DNA from 3 places in the Paenibacillus sp. B1-35 genome. Region 1 is predicted to be linked to each of the others. Evidence: a T-box and tRNA genes for the amino acid it is inferred to sense, from the RefSeq annotation. Region 1 holds a T-box; the other regions hold tRNA genes.
The links. A T-box is a leader RNA that pairs with one kind of tRNA and senses whether it is charged. The one in region 1 lies ahead of argS (arginine--tRNA ligase), so its partner is inferred to be a tRNA-Arg.

Region 1 (6,053 bases):
TTCTGGAAAAAGAGAGCCAAGGTTCCGGGACCGGAATGTGCACCTACTGCACAGCCTATCGAACTAATAAGGAAATTCGTCATGCCGAAGCGCTCTTGGATGAGAGCCTTCAATTGCTCCATCGCTTCTGCGTCATCTCCATGAGCGATGCCGATCACTTGCTGTTTATCATTCAGATTTGCCCGCTCCTCCATGAGGTCAACAAGCCGTTGAATGGATTTCTTTCTACCGCGCACTTTATCTACGGGGATAAGTTTACCATCCTCAACATCCAGCACGGGTTTAATATTGAGCAAGCCGCCGATGACGGCTGAAGTTTTGCTGACGCGCCCGCCGCGATATAGATATTGCAGGTCGTCGACTGTGAATACATGCTCCATTTGCCGAGCAAGCGACAGTGTCTGTGTAACAATCTCTTCTCGAGACAAGCCTTCGCGCGCCCAGAGGGCAGCCTGACGAACGACGAGACCAAATCCTAGGGAAGCACATTTCGTATCGATAATGCTGCAAGTAAAAGATGGAAAATCATCTTGTACCATATCATGCATAATGCGGGACGAAGCATAGGTGCCAGATAGCTCAGAAGAGAATGCAATATAGATAGCTTCATCGTTCGCTTCCGCAATGGATCGGAACGTTTTCTGCAATACCTCCATAGAGAGCTGCGAGGTTTTATATATGCGGCCTTCACGCATGCCATCGAACATGGCCTTAGGTGAAATGGTTACACCATCCTCATATTGTTCATTGTCTATAGTAACGATTAGCGGCATGACAGTAATTCCTAGCTCATCTATAACAGATTGAGGAAGGTCTACAGCACTGTCGGTAAGAATGCGAATTGCCATAATCATACTCCTTTCATCTTTCCATCCACTTTCGAAGTTCAAAATCATCTGACCATTTCCATCATACCACGAGTTGTCGAGAAAGCGGTGAAGGAAAACAACCTTCTTGGCACATACATTTATTGGTATTTTTTCGATAGGAGCTGGTATGCCATTGATGAGTCATATTTTTATTCGCCCGCTCATAAGGGTAGGAGAACGAATGAAATGATAGGAAATGAGGGGAACGGAATGGCGAAGAACAAACGCGGCAAATCATTGTGGAATCTGCCTTCACGTGGGCGTGGGACATGTCCGGTCTGCGCCAGTACACGTATTAAGCTGTTATATAATCGGACAAGGGCGAACGGAGTTCAGATCAAGGTGTGCAAAAAATGCTTTCAGGCCCCACAGGAGCGAATTGATGCATCCTAATCTTAACTTCGGCTAAGCTTGCGCTGAATGGACAGAGTCGAACTTATGTCTGTATATGATGCGTAATCTGCTCACTCCTTATTGATCAGCTCTCTACCAACCCTAAAGAAGCTGTCTGTAGTTTGTACGGAAACGTATGATGATTGCAGGACAGCTTCTTTGCTGTCTTGCCTGTTTCTTTCTATACTTCGTATCCTGTACAATAGAATGGAGTTGAGCAAGCCCGAGGAGGAGAAAGAATGATATTAACGATCCAGGAACGGGATGAAATGTTATCACAGCTCAATGACACGCAGCGCGAGTTTCTGACACATTATCTCGTTCGTTCTCGCCGTACGGCGTTCGCGAATGCGATGGCGAAGGAGAAAGGGCATCATGTTCCAGCAAATGCCGAGCCAGAGGACATTGAAGCGCTGCTTGATGATTGGATTTATACCGGTTATAAGGATGCGGGCACGATAAGTCCAGAGCTGCGATGCGAATGCGGCCGTTCCCTACGCTACCAGCATGAGGTGAAAAATCGAAAGACAGGCGAGATCAAAAAGTTCGGCATTGAGCATCTGAAGGAGCATCTTGGCATTGATGCAGCCATCGTTGCGGCGATTAAAAAGGGGTTCGATGCCATAGATTATGAGCTTGATGAAATCTTGGTGAAGCTGGCAAGCAATTGGCAGCCTGCACCAGATTCATTGATACATGCTGATTTACCCGAGCACATGAAGCAGCAGCTATCGCTGGGACTTCCTTTGCTGGACAGGCAGCTTAACGTGTTGAAGCGCAGGCCTGTTGTTCCTCAAACTCCATCTAAGGCTGTTCCACAGCAGGCTGATCCTAGGCTGGCTTCCATGCCTGAGGAATTTGATTTATGGTCGTGGACAGAATCTGCGGAAATCCAGGAAGTAAGCTATGATGGTCTTACTGCATCCGAACAAGAGGCGGTGAAGCAGTATGTGGCGAACGGTGTGGGCAGTGCTCGCATCATCAGCGAATTGCTCATACGTGATCATGGTTCGCCTGAACGCCGATATATAACAGGCAAACCTAAGATTTATACGGATGTGTGTCAATTTATTGAGCGCACCTTCACTAAGATTGCGATAGAATTCAATGGAACGGAAGATCGCAAGTACACGATGAAGTGACAAAATTGGTGTTGGTGCTGTAGATATCGTTCCAATCCCGTTGAACGTACAAACGCGCTCGCTTTTTTGAGAAATAGGCAAAAAGAGGTTGATTTTTCCTGAATGTTGTGGATATAATGTGTGAAATGAAAAATGGAAGCAACAACGATGAACGGGAGAGTACTCTGCAAGCTCCGTAATGCAGCGAATCGGGAGGGTGGAAGCCGATACGGAATGAAGAGGAAGCGGACCCGGGAGTTGGCTCTTTGAACTGCCTCACACGAGCCCGTAGGAGAGCCCGGCACAGCCGTTATTTATGGAGTGGATTCCTATTGAAGCACACTGCTTCCGGTAGGATCAATAAGAGTGGCACCACGGATTCAAGCCTCCGTCTCTTTGCAGACGGGGGCTTTTTGTCGTGTTAAGAGTTGAATCAATGCCCATGACTTATGTTGCAATATGTTAATCAAAATGAAGGAGAATGAGCTTATGTTAAAACAGATCGCTGCACAACGATTAGAGCCAATGTTAGAGATGAGTGGACACGATATCGAGCGTGCCTTAGAAATACCGCCGCTAAGTGAATTGGGAGATCTGGCATTCCCTTGCTTCCCGCTCGCAAAGCAGTGGAAACGCGCTCCACAGCAAATAGCAGGCGAGCTCGTAGAACGTATCAACCAAAATAGCGATGCCTCACGAATACATGCTGTTGCATCAGGCGGGTATGTGAATTTATTTTTCGATAAGGACTTCTATGGAGAGACGTGCCTTGGACGCATGCTGGAGCCGACTTTCGGGAGGCTGGCGGATGGTTCAGGGCAGCGCATTGTTATTGATATGTCGTCTCCGAATATTGCAAAGCCATTCAGCGTCGGTCATCTGCGTTCTACGGTAATTGGCAATGCTCTCGCTCATCTGTATGAGGCTGCCGGTTATGAAGTGGTGAAGGTGAATCATCTAGGGGATTGGGGGACACAATTCGGCAAGCTTATAACAGCATACAAGCTATGGGGCAATGATGAGACGCTGCGCCAAGATCCAATCCGCGAAAGCTTGAAGCTGTATGTGAGGTTCCATGAGGAGGCCGCACAGCAGCCGGAACTGGAAGATGAAGCACGCGAATGGTTCCGCAAGCTGGAAGCGGGAGATACAGAGACTGTTCAGCTATGGACGTACTTCGTGGACGCCAGCATGATTGAATTTAATCGGATGTACGAGCGGCTGGGGATTCGTTTTGACTACTTCCTTGGGGAGAGCTTCTACAATGATAAAATGGATCAAGTGGTGGCACGATTGCAGGAGCTTGATTTGCTGGAGGAAAGCGATGGGGCAATGGTTGTTCGATTGGAAGATAAGGGCATGCCGCCATGTCTTATTTTAAAGTCAAACGGTACAACGATTTACCCGACTCGTGACTTGGCAACTGCGATTTACCGCAAGGAAGTGATGAAGGCTGACAAGTTGATTTATGTGGTCGGTGCAGAGCAGCAGCTTCATTTTCAACAGGTATTTGCCGTGCTTGGCAAGATGGGATATGAATGGGCAGAGCAATGCGAGCATGTGCCATTTGGCTTGATGACATTTGAAGGGAAGAAGATGTCGACCCGAAAGGGGAAGGTTATTTTTCTAGATGAGGTGCTGAATGAGGCAGAGAATCGCGCGCTACAAATCATTGAAGACAAAAATCCATCCTTGCCGGATAAAGGAGCAGTTGCATCTCAGGTGGGCATTGGCGCGATTATCTTCGATGATTTGAAGAGCAGCCGCATGTTGTCCGTCGATTTCAGCCTGGAGGAGGCGCTGCGTTATGAAGGGGAAACAGGCCCTTATGTGCAGTTTACTCTTGTTAGAGCTAAGAGCTTGCTTATGAAGGGGGGCTTGGAGTCTCAACCGGATTCCGCTTCTGCTTCTGAAATTAATGCGACTGCTCGAAACAGTGCGGACAGTTGCATGGCTCATCTGCGTCAGATGCCGGAAGCGGCAGGGAATTGGAAAATGAGCCCAGAGGCATGGGCTTGCATCAAGTCCATTTCTAAATACGAGCGTTCGCTGCAGCAGGCGCTAGCAAGCAATGAGCCTTCCATCTTCGCGCGATATATTCTTGATGCAGCGAAGCAATTCAATCGCTTCTATCATCAGGAGCAAATCCTTGTTGAGAATGCGCTTGAACGCCAAATGAAGCTCCGTATCGTTGCTGTCGTTGCACGTGTGCTTCAGGAAGGTCTAGAGAAGCTGGGGATTCAGGCACCGGCGCATATGTAGCGCTGAGATGGCGACAATTGTTGGGGCAGATGCTCAGTGGAATAAATGGGTTGTGCATTCCGCTGTATGCTTAGCGGGTGAGGTGTGGAGCGGGGGAAGTGCAGGAAAATGGCTTGCAGGTAATAGCATATAATTGATAACTGCACGCGAGCCGTGGATTACTAATCCAACGGCTTGTGTGCGGAAAAGCAATTGTATGGATTGTGAAAGTATCGCTGCAGAGATTCATAGGGACATAATGGCGACATGGTTCCTAGTCTTGACAATAAGACTAGGATGTGAAAAGATGATCCTAACGAATATTAGTTAGGAATTGTTCGCATCAAGGTAAGTACGCAAAGGCTTCGTTGCAAACATTGCCTAACGAATGTTAGTTAGTAAAGGAGCTGAACAAGATGACGGCTAACCGAATTATTGAAGCAGCGTTGAATCATTTTGCTGAGCATGGCTATGAAGGAGCGTCTCTTGCCAATATAGCGGAGCAAGTGGGCATTAAAACCCCTTCCATCTATGCACATTTCAAAAATAAAGATGATTTGTTTTTACGTGCAATACAGCGCGCCATTCAAGTAGAGATGGGACAATTGCAGCAGTTCATTGATTCATGCCTGACGCACTCTGTTGAAGATACGCTGTATGGTCTGATTCGGCAATATGAAGTGCGCTACGAGACAACCAGTCATTTGAAGTTCCTGCTGAGAATGATGTTCTTCCCGCCTGTTGCGATGCAGGAGCGGGTTATGGAGTTGGTGAATGGTTATTTGGATCAAATGGAGCTGGTGCTTTCAGAGGTGTTCCAGTTGGGCATAGAAAGGAAAGAAATTGCCGCTCTGGATGTAGGGATGATGACGGCATCCTACATGTGCCTTGTAGATGGAATTCTCGTTGAGATGCTGCTTGGGGGGCCAGAGAGATTTCAGCGGCGCTTTGATGCATCTTGGCGCATGTTCTGGCGCAGTCTTGCACGAACAATGGAGCCATAAACATTTGTCCAGATTAGATATGGAAGTACGTGCTGTAGAGAATACTAACGATGCTTTTGGTATATCAGAATTTGATGGTTCAGATAGATAGAGGTTATGCGTGGATAGAGAACAGCAAGGGAGTGGAGAAGGATGAATAAGCATTGGATTTATGTGTTTGTGGCGGCTTTTTTCGAAGTGTTCTGGGTAATTGGTTTAAAGCACGCCAGCAATGTATGGGAATGGGGAGGTACGATCATTTCGATCGCTGTCAGCTTCTATGTGATGATTATGGCCGGCAAGCAGCTTCCGGTAGGGACGGTCTATGCCGTATTCGTAGGACTAGGGACCGCAGGTACAGTGTTTGCGGAGATGGCATTCTTCGGCGAACCGTTCAAGGCGATTAAGGTGCTGCTTATTCTTGTTATGCTGATGGGGGTTGTAGG
Region 2 (6,053 bases), 690 kb from region 1:
AGCAGGCAGTACTAATGGGGGATATGATTCCATTCAGCAGGCTGGGAAATCAATGGGCGGAGGCATTAAGAAAACGTATGAGCCGCAAAGGAAGCACCGGGACATTTATAATCGACTCTATGCCCAGTATGTGCGGCTGCATGATTATTTCGGTCGCAATGAGCAGAGTCCGATCAAACAATTGAAAGCGATTAAATTAGAAGTGATGAGTAAGGATCGTTCAATTAAGACCTCTATTGATTAACTGCATTGCGGACAAAGAAGGAAATGATCATTCAGGAAAGAAGTGATGCACTTGAAAGGCAGACATATTTTGGACAAAGTAGGTATTCCTTCTTCTCTAGCTTGGGGCTATCTCGGCATTCTGATCTTTATGATGGGGGATGGGTTGGAGCAGGGATGGTTAAGCCCATATCTGGTTGAACAAGGTCTCACCGTACAACAATCTGGAATTTTATTTACGGTATACGGGGTTACGATTGCATTGTCTTCTTTCCTGTCCGGATTATTCGTTGACGCGATAGGCCCTAAAAAAGCAATGTTGACCGGGTTAATCCTATATATTCTCGGATCCGTAGGCTTTATCGGTTTAGGAATTACCCAACTTTCGTTTGCAACGATGCTGCCGACGTATGCGTTTAAAGGACTAGGCTATCCTTTGTTTGCCTATTCGTTTCTTGTATGGATCGCTTATCGGACACCGCAGAAGAAGCTGGGCACGGCTGTCGGCTGGTTCTGGTTCGTGTTCACTGGTGGCATGAACGTGCTCGGCGCATACTATTCCACCTGGGCATTGAAGAACTTGGGGCATATTAACACACTATGGAGCGCAATCGTATGGGTACTCCTTGGGGCATTGTTCGCACTGGTTATCAATCCCGGCGGCAAGCTGGATAAGACTAAGGCAGAGCAGCACGACAACAACAAATTAAAAGAGCTTGCAAAAGGATTGGCAATTGTCAAACAGGAACCGAAAATCGTATTGGTCGGCTTGGTTCGTATTATTAATACGGCTGCACAATTCGGCTTCCCTGTATATATGCCGCTGTACATGGAGAGTCAGGGCATAAGCATTGCATCTTGGCTGCATCTATGGGCAATGATCTTTATTGGCAATATTGCGTTTAACCTGCTGTTCGGCATTGTGGGCGACAAGCTTGGCTGGCGAAATACGGTGATGTGGTTTGGATGCGCGGGTTCGGCCTTCTTTACGATTGTGCTCTTTTACGTTCCTCAACTTGCGGCAGGAAATGTATGGCTTGTGCAAATTGTCGGGATTTTGTGGGGAGGATGTCTGGCAGGATTTGTGCCATTGTCCGCGATAGCCCCGTCTTTGGTAAAGGAAGAAAAGGGTGCAGCGATGTCAATCTTGAACCTAGGAGCGGGATTGAGTGCATTCGTTGGCCCGGCTCTTGTTGCTTTATTTATTGGAAGCCTTGGTTACGCTGGCATTACGTGGCTTTTCGCTGGGCTGTTTGCGGCGGCAGGCATTATGATGATCTTTGTAACGCTTCCTGCTGAGAAAAAAACAACAAAGGACGCGAGTGCACACACCGAAATTGTAAGCGTTTAATAATGTAATCTAAAAAAGCAGCTCTTCTCCACTTGGTAGAGAGCTGCTTTCATCATAATGCTAGCGATCTATTCTGTGATAACTATTGTTTGTTCTGTATAGGGTAGGACTGATTCCGTACACGCAGGAAAATTGGTTTGAAAAGTAATGGATTGAATCGTACCCCAGCATCAGCGCGATTTCCGTAATCGATTGGCGGCTTTCCATCAGCAGAACGGCTGCCTTTTTCATGCGAGCCTGCAGCAAATACGTTTTAGGAGATATTCCTGTCTCTTGCTTGAAAAGCCGATAAAATTGGGATTTTTCCAATCCACATTCGCTACACCAGTAATCAACCGAATGCCGCTGCTCGGGATGCTCGTCCATGCGTTCCAAGATTCGAGCTATACGATAATCCGAAGGATTGGGCAATCTGCTAGCATCGTACCATTGGATCAACCAGGAGTAAAAGCTAGCTGATGCAGCCTGCTTCGTATAGCAGCCGCGCCGATTATATGCGGCAAGCACATGCTTCACCAACTCAATGAAGTATGGATAAGGGCGAAGCGAAGTGCAGGTCGGCAATGATTCCAGTTCTGTGCAAGGCTTCTGTGCGGTTAACCACTTCGGATCGAATTCATCCCATTCATAAGCAAAGGTAGGCTGGTTTGGTGGGGGAGCCTCCCAGAGATCGCAGTAGATATTGCATGCATTCATCGTTTCATTTGGTGCATGCTCGAAGGAATGCCATTGGCCAGGACGGACAAAGATGAGCGTGCCGTTTGAGACCGCATATCGATGGTCATCTATCGTCATGTGCCCATGGCCGTCCAAGAATAAGTGGAATGCATAGCTGTATCCTCTGCGCAGCTGTTCCTCTCGCGTTCCCCGATAATTATACATATGCGCTGCACGGATGTATGGCCTTATATCCGCAATGGTATTCATGCCTATCCCTCCGGTTCGTTAGCGGAAATTTTTATAACTGACAGGAACTTGTTATAAATACGAGCAGCTAGGAACATGATACTATGTTTGCAGAGTTATGTCATGATAGGGGAAGTCTGCAAACGAAAATGATGACAGCATGTGTTGACGAGGAGGAACAATCATGGTTGATTTGGGCAAGGTGTTAGTAGAAGAATCACGAGGCGGTTGGTTGGAATGTGCATATACAGGACACATTGTGGGGGTAAACGAGCAAGCAGAAACGCTTTTCCATGTCGGTAATCCCGACTATGTGAGCTTTATGCGTTCCTCATCTAAGCCAGTGCAGGCACTTCCTGCTTTGATGGCTGGTGTGCCAGAGCATTATGGACTAAATGAGGAAGAAATCGTCCTGATGACCGCATCCCATCGTGCACAGCAGTTCCATGTCCAAGCCCTCGAATCGTTCATGAAGAAGACCGGGATCACTGAGGAGCAATTTGTGTGCAAACCAACCTATCCGCTCAATAGTGCTGCTAGAGACGAGCGGATTGCCAATGGGCAACCACCGCGTTCCTTATATCACAACTGTTCGGGCAAGCACTTGGGCGTACTTTCGTTATGCAAAATGATGGGCTGGTCGACCCATGATTACGCTGAGCCTGAGCATCCCGTTCAACAGCAGGTGTTGCGCTTGATGTCTCAACTTGCTGATGTTCCTGTAGAGCAAATTAAACTAGGAACGGATGGCTGTGGATTCCCGGTATATGCGATTCCAATTCGCAATATAGCCCTCTTGTATTTGAGACTGGCTTGTCCGGATTTAATTGCAGATGAGCAAGTACGCAGAGCAATTACACGCTTAACGGGCCTAATGAACAAGCATCCACTTTATGTGTCAGGCACAGAGCTTATTTGTCCTACATTGTTGCAGGATCCGAATATCGTTGCCAAGGGAGGAGCCAAGGGCATTTATTGCTTCGGCTTGCGTGAACAGAGAATGGGAATCGCTTTTAAGGTAATGGACGGTTCAGAAGACCAATGGCCGATGATTGCAGCTGACATCTTACAGCAGCTCGAGTACCCGACAAAAGCAACCATCGAACGTTTGAAAAAGCTAAGCCCTGCCGAAACGAAAAATGATAATGCTAGGGTAGTGGGACTTCGTAAGCCTGTCTTTACGCTTGAATGGATAAAGAAATAGAATACAAGAATATACTATTAGAACCTGCTTATACGAGCTGAAAAATGGCTTGTTAAGCAGGTTTTGCTGCAAGAAAAAAATACCATCATAAAATCTTTAAAAAACATTTGCAATTCGATATTCAGTCTGATATATTATTACTTGTCCTTGTTGAACGGAAACGACGACAACGAAGTGAATGAAGTCGTCAAGTTTGTATAAGATGAGGAAATATGCGGACATAGCTCAGTGGTAGAGTATCGCCTTGCCAAGGCGAGGGTCGCGAGTTCGAATCTCGTTGTCCGCTCCATTATATATGCGCCCTTAGCTCAGCTGGATAGAGCGTTTGACTACGAATCAAAAGGTCGGGAGTTCGAATCTCTCAGGGCGCGCCACTTAATTTCATAATGGATATCTACTAAGCCGGTGTGGCGGAATTGGCAGACGCGCGCGACTCAAAATCGTGAGGGAAACCGTGGAGGTTCGAGTCCTCTCACCGGCACCATCCATTCGGGACGTAGCTCAGCTTGGTAGAGCACCTGGTTTGGGACCAGGGGGTCGCATGTTCAAATCGTGTCGTCCCGACCATTATCATTAACCGTTGGTTATTAGCCGGCGGTTTTTTGCTATGTTCCTTCCTCTTTCTTCCTTCTATTATTTGCTTATAATTTCCTTGATTTCATTTGAACGATTTATCAGTGTAAACCGTAATATTAATGCTTGACGGCAAAGTTCTTTGTGAACGGATGACAAGGAAAGGGGCGAATGCATGTCTGAGCAGCATCGAATAGAGCAGGCAGTACGAGGAGATATGAATGAACTCGCTGTGCTGCTGCATGAAAATTACTCCTTCCTATTTAAATATGCCTTGAAATTAACGATGAACTCCGCCTGTGCAGAGGATTTGGTTCAAGATACGATGGTGCGTTGTATGGAAAAGATCCATACGTACAACGGAGAATCACGCTTTTCATCATGGCTCATTACCATTGCAACACGCTTATATTATGATATGATGCGCCGCAAGAAAGTCGAGAACAGATGGCGGGAACAGGAGCAGGGGTTACGGCAGCTGCGATATCAAATGGAATCTTGCAATATCGAATGGACAACTGCCATGGAGCTATTGGGAGAGCTGACTTATGAGCAGCGGGCTCCCATAGTGTTAAAACATTATTATGGGTATCAGGTGAATGAGATTGCAAATATGTTGAACGTGCAAGCTGGGACTGTCAAATCACGCCTACATTACGGCTTGGAGAAGCTGCGGAAGGAGTGGGAGCAAGATGAGTGAACAAGAAAATAAGAAGAAAGCAGGGAATGCTGATTCAAACCGCGAGTCATCTCTATCTGATGGAGATGCATCTCACCCAAAACATTCAGAAAATGTAGAAGTTCCTTCACAAGAACTGGAATGGGATAAAATGCTGCATCCCCACTGGGAACGTTTAGACGCTTGGAGTAATGTCCATGCTCCTCATCCGAGTTCAGCTCAAATTCAGCAGGTACTGCTTCAGGCTAAGATGAAAAACCGTAGGCGGCTATGGAAGGAACTGCTTGGCTTATGGAGCATTGCTTTGCTGCTCGTTGGCGGCGGCTGCAGCCTTGCAGCAACAAATTGGCAGGTATACGTATGGGCCCAAGTATTCCTGTTAAGCGGAGCAGTTATCATTTGGTTAACATGCATCCAACCAAGCAAGGAGAGTGAGCGGCATGAATAATGGTGCGGGAAATTTGCCTTGGTGGGCATGGATTCTCCTTGGAAGTATTCTGCTTGCTCAAGGAACGTGGTTGTTCCTGGATGCGCGCAAGCGCAACAAATATCCATGGTTCTGGGGGATATGGGGATTTTTGAATACCCCCCTCCCGCTTGTTCTCTATATTTGTTTTGTGATACGACCGTGGAGAAAATCCCGCTAAGTAGGTTAAAACGTGTATAACATCCCCTTTTTCTGGGCCACACTATAAGAAAAGCTACTCAGTATGGATAATAACATCTGGCGGCTTTTTCTTATATGCGAGAGAACAGATGATGGATCATCGGAGTCTGTTCTCTCAAATAAATAAGCAGTTAGAGGGGATTACTTATGGCTCGAGAACACCGTACCGGCTCTTGGTTCTATTTTCGAGTGAAGCAATGGATGAAGCGTCTGCGGCGCTTACGTAGACCAATATGGTCTTTAGCTGCAATTGTGCTGTTTGTTGTGATCATAGCTGTCGGCATACAACTGTCTGATCATGTACGGAATTTGATGGCGAAATATGATAAACCGACTTCAATTGAAACGTTCGCCCTCTGGAAGGATAATGAGGCCAAGCTTAATGAAACAGCTCAGTTTGTAATTGCACAGTTGGTTCAAGAGGATATTAAGCGTGAGGTCATTGCTCGCA
Region 3 (6,053 bases), on a different contig from region 1:
ATCGGCTCTGTGTCCATGCGAATACCCACGGAATCGCACGCAAATCCTCAAAGCGGTCGCTATTTTTCCGTTTGGAAGGACGTGAACCGATGTTCAGCTCTCCAATTTCCGGAAGTGGTGTGGACTCCTTAAAGAATGTCATGAAATCCGGATCACGGAAGATCAAGTCCTGATACTTCTTCAAAGAAGCCTGGGAGATGCTCTCCATCAGATCCTTCCACTTGGATTCATACAGATCCGTATGCGGAGTACGAGCCAGCATTGCCGCTTGAATGAGCGCAGAAGTAGCCTGCTCCAAACTTCGATATGCAATGCCTTGTACAGAGTAACGGGAAGACAGCACTTCACCCTGCTCCGTAATCTTGATTCCGCCACCAATCGTATGAGGAGGCTGAGCCAAAATACTGCGGTTCAATGGCATACCGCCACGACCGAGTGCACCGCCGCGTCCATGGAAGAACTTCAATTTTACATCGTAATTCTTTGCAGTCGCAGTCAGTTCCTTCAGAGCCATGCGAAGTTCCCAATTCGCCGTAAATGCTCCGCCATCCTTGTTGCTGTCTGAGTAACCAAGCATGATCTCCTGCAAATCATTCATCGCCTCAACAGCACTGCGGTAAATCGGCAAATCGAACAGCGTCTTCATGATCGCTGGTGCAGCATGAAGGTCATCAACCGTTTCAAAGAGCGGAACAGCCTGCAAGGTGCATTGAACCTTGCCCTTCTCTTTGCGGAACAAACCGACTTCCTTCGCAAGCAGCATTACCTCAAGAACGTCGCTTGCTGCCTCAGCCATACTGATCAGATAGCTGGTAATACATTTTTCACCGAATTCCTTCTGTGCATCATAGACGATACGATACACATTCAGTACTTCAGTTGTGGACTCACTGTATTGAATATATTCCGATATCAATGGACGCGGGTCATTCAACAATTGATTAAGAAGCTCAATCTTCTCTTCTTCACTCAAACTGCTGTAGTTGTCCACGATATTCATATTAGCCAAAATTTCCGTCATCGCATTTTCATGCTCTTTGCTATGCTGACGAATATCGAGTGTCGCCATGTGGAAGCCGAACAGTTCTACTTGACGAATCAGTTTCTTCACATACGTGTCTGATACATAATCCGCGAAATGGTGTCGCAAGCTCCGGTCGATTATTTTCAGATCTTCCAAGAACTCAAGCGGCGTATTATAACGCTGCATTGTCCCCTTCGTCGACTCATCCAGTATATTATTCAACTTCTCGAACATGTAGATCAGCTTAATACGGTACGGTTCCTTCTCGTTGTTCCAGAACCCCGCATGCGTCAATGTTACATTGCGGCTGTCCTCAGCAATAGAGGAGAGCAATTCTTCGGACACCGATACAATTGATGTGCTGAAGCTTAGCGTACGGAACAGCGATTTCAAGCGTTCTTCGTATTTGCGAATTGCAAGTGTACGCTGCATTTTCAGCGTTTCCCATGTTACATCATGGGTAACAGAAGGGTTGCCGTCACGGTCGCCACCAATCCAGGAGCCAAAGCGAAGGTAAGTTGGCACATGCCATCCCCCTGATGGATAATACTTATCCAGGCAGCGCTCCAATTCATGATATACATCAGGCAATACATCGAACAGCGTTTCATTGAAATAGAACAAACCATTTCGCACTTCATCGAGTACAGTAGGCTTGCGATCACGCAGCTCGTCCGTTTGCCAGAGTGTAATGACTTCGTTCAACAGCTTATCTCGCAATTGTTCGCGCTCACGATGAGTCAACGTTGGATTGTCCAACATCGTAACATCATCTGCAATACGCTTGTGAATATCGAGAATGGCCCGACGCATCGCCTCAGTCGGGTGCGCCGTTATGACAAGTTCCAAAGAAATGCTTTCAATTATTTCTTGCAATTGTTCTTCGGACACTTTGCGCTCCTTCAACTCCATGATCACACTTTCAATGGATCCTGGTTGAATGCTTTCGCCGGCAGAGCGTTCATAATCGCGTTTACGACGGATCCGATGATTCTGTTCTGCAATATTCACTAACTGGAAGTAGATAGCGAATGCACGAATCACTTGATGTCGGATTTCGGGGTTCAACGTATTGATGAGTTGCTTAAACTCCTCATACAACTCGGGTAAAAATACGGCACGCAATGATTTACTGAGTTCGCGGATCTTCTCCACGATATTAAGCAATTCATTACCACCTTGATGGACGAGCACTTCGCCGAGTATATTACCCAGAAAACGAACGTCCCGCCGCAACATATTGTTAGAATTCACCTTGTTTGCGGTTAACGTTAGATCAGTCATTCGTCTCCCCCTATCTCTGCAATTCAGTTCATTCTGATAAAGACTTTCTTAACATCATACTACAAATTGAGACGAAAATCTTTACTTTTCATTGAAAAAATCGCACGTTTGAATTGTATCCCCTTACATTGGTTCGGGTTTACAATTTGTTGTTTTCGGATATCGTCCCCCTCTCTCCTCGTCTTACAATTTGGTTTATGTATAGCAATAATCCTACTCATTATATTTCGTGTACCGCCCACAATTGATACATGATCGTCTGCTGAGCAAAGCATTACCGAATTTCATCAAAATAAAAAAACGCCTCCCGGCGCGTTGATTTCATGATGAGTAATGATGGAAATACTCCGGTGCTATCGTGCCTCCCCATTGTCGGCACCTCACGCTATCTCCCGGACGCGCGACCTGAACCGGTATTTCAAGAAGCAGCAGCGCGGCATTCAACATGTCTGATCTGAAAAAATGGAGCCTCTCAGATCCATTCGGTTATTGTTCATGTTGACGCTCGTCCTACTTGAGTATTTCCTCGAAGTCTTTACGGACGGTCGAACCCTGGGCTTCTCATCCCATCTATACATACAAAAAAAACGCCCTTCGGCGTTACTTTTTTAAATGGAGCGGGTGATGGGAATCGAACCCACGCTACCAGCTTGGAAGGCTGGAGTTCTACCATTGAACTACACCCGCATATTTAGATGGTCGGGACGACACGATTTGAACATGCGACCCCCTGGTCCCAAACCAGGTGCTCTACCAAGCTGAGCTACGTCCCGATACTGTATTTAAAATGGCGCGCCCTGAGAGATTCGAACTCCCGACCTTTTGATTCGTAGTCAAACGCTCTATCCAGCTGAGCTAAGGGCGCATATATATGGAGCGGACAACGAGATTCGAACTCGCGACCCTCGCCTTGGCAAGGCGATACTCTACCACTGAGCTATGTCCGCATATGGAGCGGGTGATGGGAATCGAACCCACGCTACCAGCTTGGAAGGCTGGAGTTCTACCATTGAACTACACCCGCATATTTAGATGGTCGGGACGACACGATTTGAACATGCGACCCCCTGGTCCCAAACCAGGTGCTCTACCAAGCTGAGCTACGTCCCGATACTGTATTTAAAATGGCGCGCCCTGAGAGATTCGAACTCCCGACCTTTTGATTCGTAGTCAAACGCTCTATCCAGCTGAGCTAAGGGCGCATATATAATGGAGCGGACAACGAGATTCGAACTCGCGACCCTCGCCTTGGCAAGGCGATACTCTACCACTGAGCTATGTCCGCAAATTGTGGTGTAAAACGAAATGTCAGAAGCGACAAGTAATAATATATCATAAGGTATTTAGTTATGCAACCCCTATTTCAAAAAAAATTATAAAAACCTTAAAAAACACTGTTTCTAAGCCTTGGGGTGGGGTCTTTGGCGGAATTATTAATGAAAATTGGGAAGTATTCATTAATTCTAAAGACGGCCATTGCTTTTCTCCATCGAGTAGCAGCCTCACGCGTTTGCTTTGTATGTCGTGGGCGTCGTCCATAATCTTGTCGGTACTGTATGATTGTTTCCTTATGTTCAGGTAGCATCATTCGGCTGGCTTACCCAAATCCCCTTCCCCTGTAGTTTCTTACTCATTTGCAATGGCCTTCAATCTTCGCTGCTCTGTCTCTTGTCTGTCCGGGTCAGTAAATGTGCTTGCTCGAATGATTGATGCTTCTCCGAATTTGTCATTGATACTATCCATTACACTTTCGATTTTCCTCTTGTTCTCCCTATCCTCATCGAACAAAGATAATTGATAAACCGAAGCGTCCGTAAAATTCATCCAAACTTCTTCATAGTAAACAGGCTGCACATCCATACTAAGAAAAAGGCAAGGAGCTGTCGGCAAAATGAGTATATTTACGGAAGTTGCCCAAGAAAATCAATCACAGGAAGGAACCGAAATTCAAAAGGTTGCGGATGTGATCATCGAGCAACTGCAATTGTGGGGCGTCAAGCGGATTTACGGGGTGATCGGGGACGCCATTTTTGGCTTAATGGAGGGTCTCTCTCGCCAGAATGATTTGGAATGGATTGGCGTAAAACATGAGTCTGTCGCTGCCATGATGGCGTCTGCCGAAGCCAAATTAACCGGTCGAATCGGAGTTTGCGCCGCGCAAATGGGACCAGGCTTGACCAATTTAATGACTGGCCTAGGAGACGCATACTTAGATCGCGTTCCCGTATTGGCCATATCAGGTCAAGCGCCTACCCGCAAGATCGGAACGACGTATAAGCAGTATATCGATCAGCAGGGACTAGTTCAGGCGATTACCGGGTTCAGCCGGATTGTCATTCATCCCAATGCAGTCATTGATGCCTTAGCACAGGCCATGTTTACCGCAGTGGAACAGGCACTTCCCGTTCATCTTTCCATACCTTCCGATCTATGGGCACTTCCCTGCGGGGCAAAACCGCGCGAACCGATTCGAATCGCAAATCTACTAGCTGGACAGAGCCAAATCCGACAAGCGGCGAATCTTATGCTTAAGGCGAAACGCCCTGTAATCCTTGTTGGCAATCGAGCAAATCTTGCCTGTAATGCAATCCGAAAATTGGCTGATCGCTGGGGATGCGGAATTGTCATGAGTTATGGAGCAAAGGGAATTATAGCGGATTCTCACCCTTACCTGCTCGGCGGTTTGGGCGAAGGAGGAAATCCTTTTGCAAGCGACTTATGCAAACAATCGGATGTCGTCCTTGCCATCGGTACTTCCTGGTGGCCGGAATATCATGTCCCTGAACATGCGCAAGTGATCCATATCGAAGAACGGATATCAGCTATCGGAAAGGTCATTCCATCACAAGTCGGGATCATCGGCAATATCGCAGAGATACTTCAAGCACTTACAGAAGGCATGGCAGACTATCGTCCAACTCCCGATTGGCTGCAACTCGTGAACCAATGTAAACAAGCTTGGAATGAACAAAATAAACTCGAACGTGCCATCTCATCGTCACCCCTTCATCCCGCACTGATCGTCAGCATCGTTGAACAAAACATTGATAAGGACGCCATTATTGCGCTGGATGAAGGTGATGTCACCTTATGGTTTCTAAGAAACTTCAGGGGAACAGCCCATCAATTGGTGTTGTCGGAGCGTTGGAGAACGATGGGGTTTGGATTGCCGGCCGCAATGGCAGCAAAATGTTCATTCCCGAACAGGCAAGTCGTTTGTGTTACGGGGGACGGCGGATTAGGAATGGTACAGGCCGATTTGATTACAGCCGCACGTTACAGACTTCCCATAACGGTCATCATTTTCAATAATGGAACCCTGCAAATGGAACACGACAAAATGATGATGAAACATCTCCGTCCATTTGGGACGGACATCTCAAACCCGAATTTCGTCCAAATTGCGGAAGCAGCTGGATGGGTGGCCAAACGAGCAGAAACAAATGATGAGCTTCGCATCGCCTTAGATGAAGCGAAATCAACCTCCAAACCTTACCTGATCGATGTCCAGACAGCAAAAATAACGCATCCAGATTTTCAAATTCAAAAATAAAGGAGCATGTTTTTATGACAATGGTAGCCGAAAAACATCCTGCATCCGTATCCATGCCTAAACCTCCTTATCCACTTCAGCACCAAGATAAGCAGCCTGGTATTGAGTCTGTGATGAACCCGCGTCCCATTTATGACGACCCGAACTACAAACCGGGTGGCAAACTGAAGAATAAAGTGGCCATCATTACCG

Region 2: it has a tRNA-Arg gene. The T-box ahead of argS (arginine--tRNA ligase) is inferred to sense a tRNA for this amino acid. The anticodon was not compared.
Region 3: it has a tRNA-Arg gene. The T-box ahead of argS (arginine--tRNA ligase) is inferred to sense a tRNA for this amino acid. The anticodon was not compared.

Annotation. Positions count from the first base shown of each region.
Region 1 covers NZ_JBCHVJ010000002.1:698,243-704,295, forward strand. The annotation lists gene ACQ5BJ_RS10760 (DegV family protein) at 1-848, opposite strand, end outside; gene ACQ5BJ_RS10765 (hypothetical protein) at 1,080-1,262, shown strand; gene ACQ5BJ_RS10770 (DUF3895 domain-containing protein) at 1,502-2,404, shown strand; T-box leader at 2,543-2,782, shown strand; gene argS (arginine--tRNA ligase) at 2,873-4,645, shown strand; gene ACQ5BJ_RS10780 (TetR/AcrR family transcriptional regulator) at 5,041-5,628, shown strand; gene ACQ5BJ_RS10785 (DMT family transporter) at 5,761-6,053, shown strand, end outside.
Region 2 covers NZ_JBCHVJ010000002.1:5,589-11,641, forward strand. The annotation lists gene ACQ5BJ_RS07490 (ribulokinase) at 1-244, shown strand, start outside; gene ACQ5BJ_RS07495 (MFS transporter) at 290-1,573, shown strand; gene ACQ5BJ_RS07500 (helix-turn-helix domain-containing protein) at 1,634-2,500, opposite strand; gene ACQ5BJ_RS07505 (asparaginase) at 2,664-3,683, shown strand; tRNA gene ACQ5BJ_RS07510 (tRNA-Gly) at 3,898-3,972, shown strand; tRNA gene ACQ5BJ_RS07515 (tRNA-Arg) at 3,981-4,057, shown strand; tRNA gene ACQ5BJ_RS07520 (tRNA-Leu) at 4,085-4,167, shown strand; tRNA gene ACQ5BJ_RS07525 (tRNA-Pro) at 4,174-4,250, shown strand; gene sigY (RNA polymerase sigma factor SigY) at 4,432-4,956, shown strand; gene ACQ5BJ_RS07535 (YxlC family protein) at 4,949-5,383, shown strand; gene ACQ5BJ_RS07540 (sigmaY antisigma factor component) at 5,376-5,582, shown strand; gene ACQ5BJ_RS07545 (BofC C-terminal domain-containing protein) at 5,750-6,053, shown strand, end outside.
Region 3 covers NZ_JBCHVJ010000013.1:14,508-20,560, reverse strand. The annotation lists gene ppc (phosphoenolpyruvate carboxylase) at 1-2,308, opposite strand, end outside; tRNA gene ACQ5BJ_RS25985 (tRNA-Gly) at 2,922-2,995, opposite strand; tRNA gene ACQ5BJ_RS25980 (tRNA-Pro) at 3,005-3,081, opposite strand; tRNA gene ACQ5BJ_RS25975 (tRNA-Arg) at 3,097-3,173, opposite strand; tRNA gene ACQ5BJ_RS25970 (tRNA-Gly) at 3,181-3,255, opposite strand; tRNA gene ACQ5BJ_RS25965 (tRNA-Gly) at 3,259-3,332, opposite strand; tRNA gene ACQ5BJ_RS25960 (tRNA-Pro) at 3,342-3,418, opposite strand; tRNA gene ACQ5BJ_RS25955 (tRNA-Arg) at 3,434-3,510, opposite strand; tRNA gene ACQ5BJ_RS25950 (tRNA-Gly) at 3,519-3,593, opposite strand; gene ACQ5BJ_RS25945 (hypothetical protein) at 3,935-4,132, opposite strand; gene ACQ5BJ_RS25940 (thiamine pyrophosphate-binding protein) at 4,200-5,861, shown strand; gene ACQ5BJ_RS25935 (SDR family oxidoreductase) at 5,876-6,053, shown strand, end outside.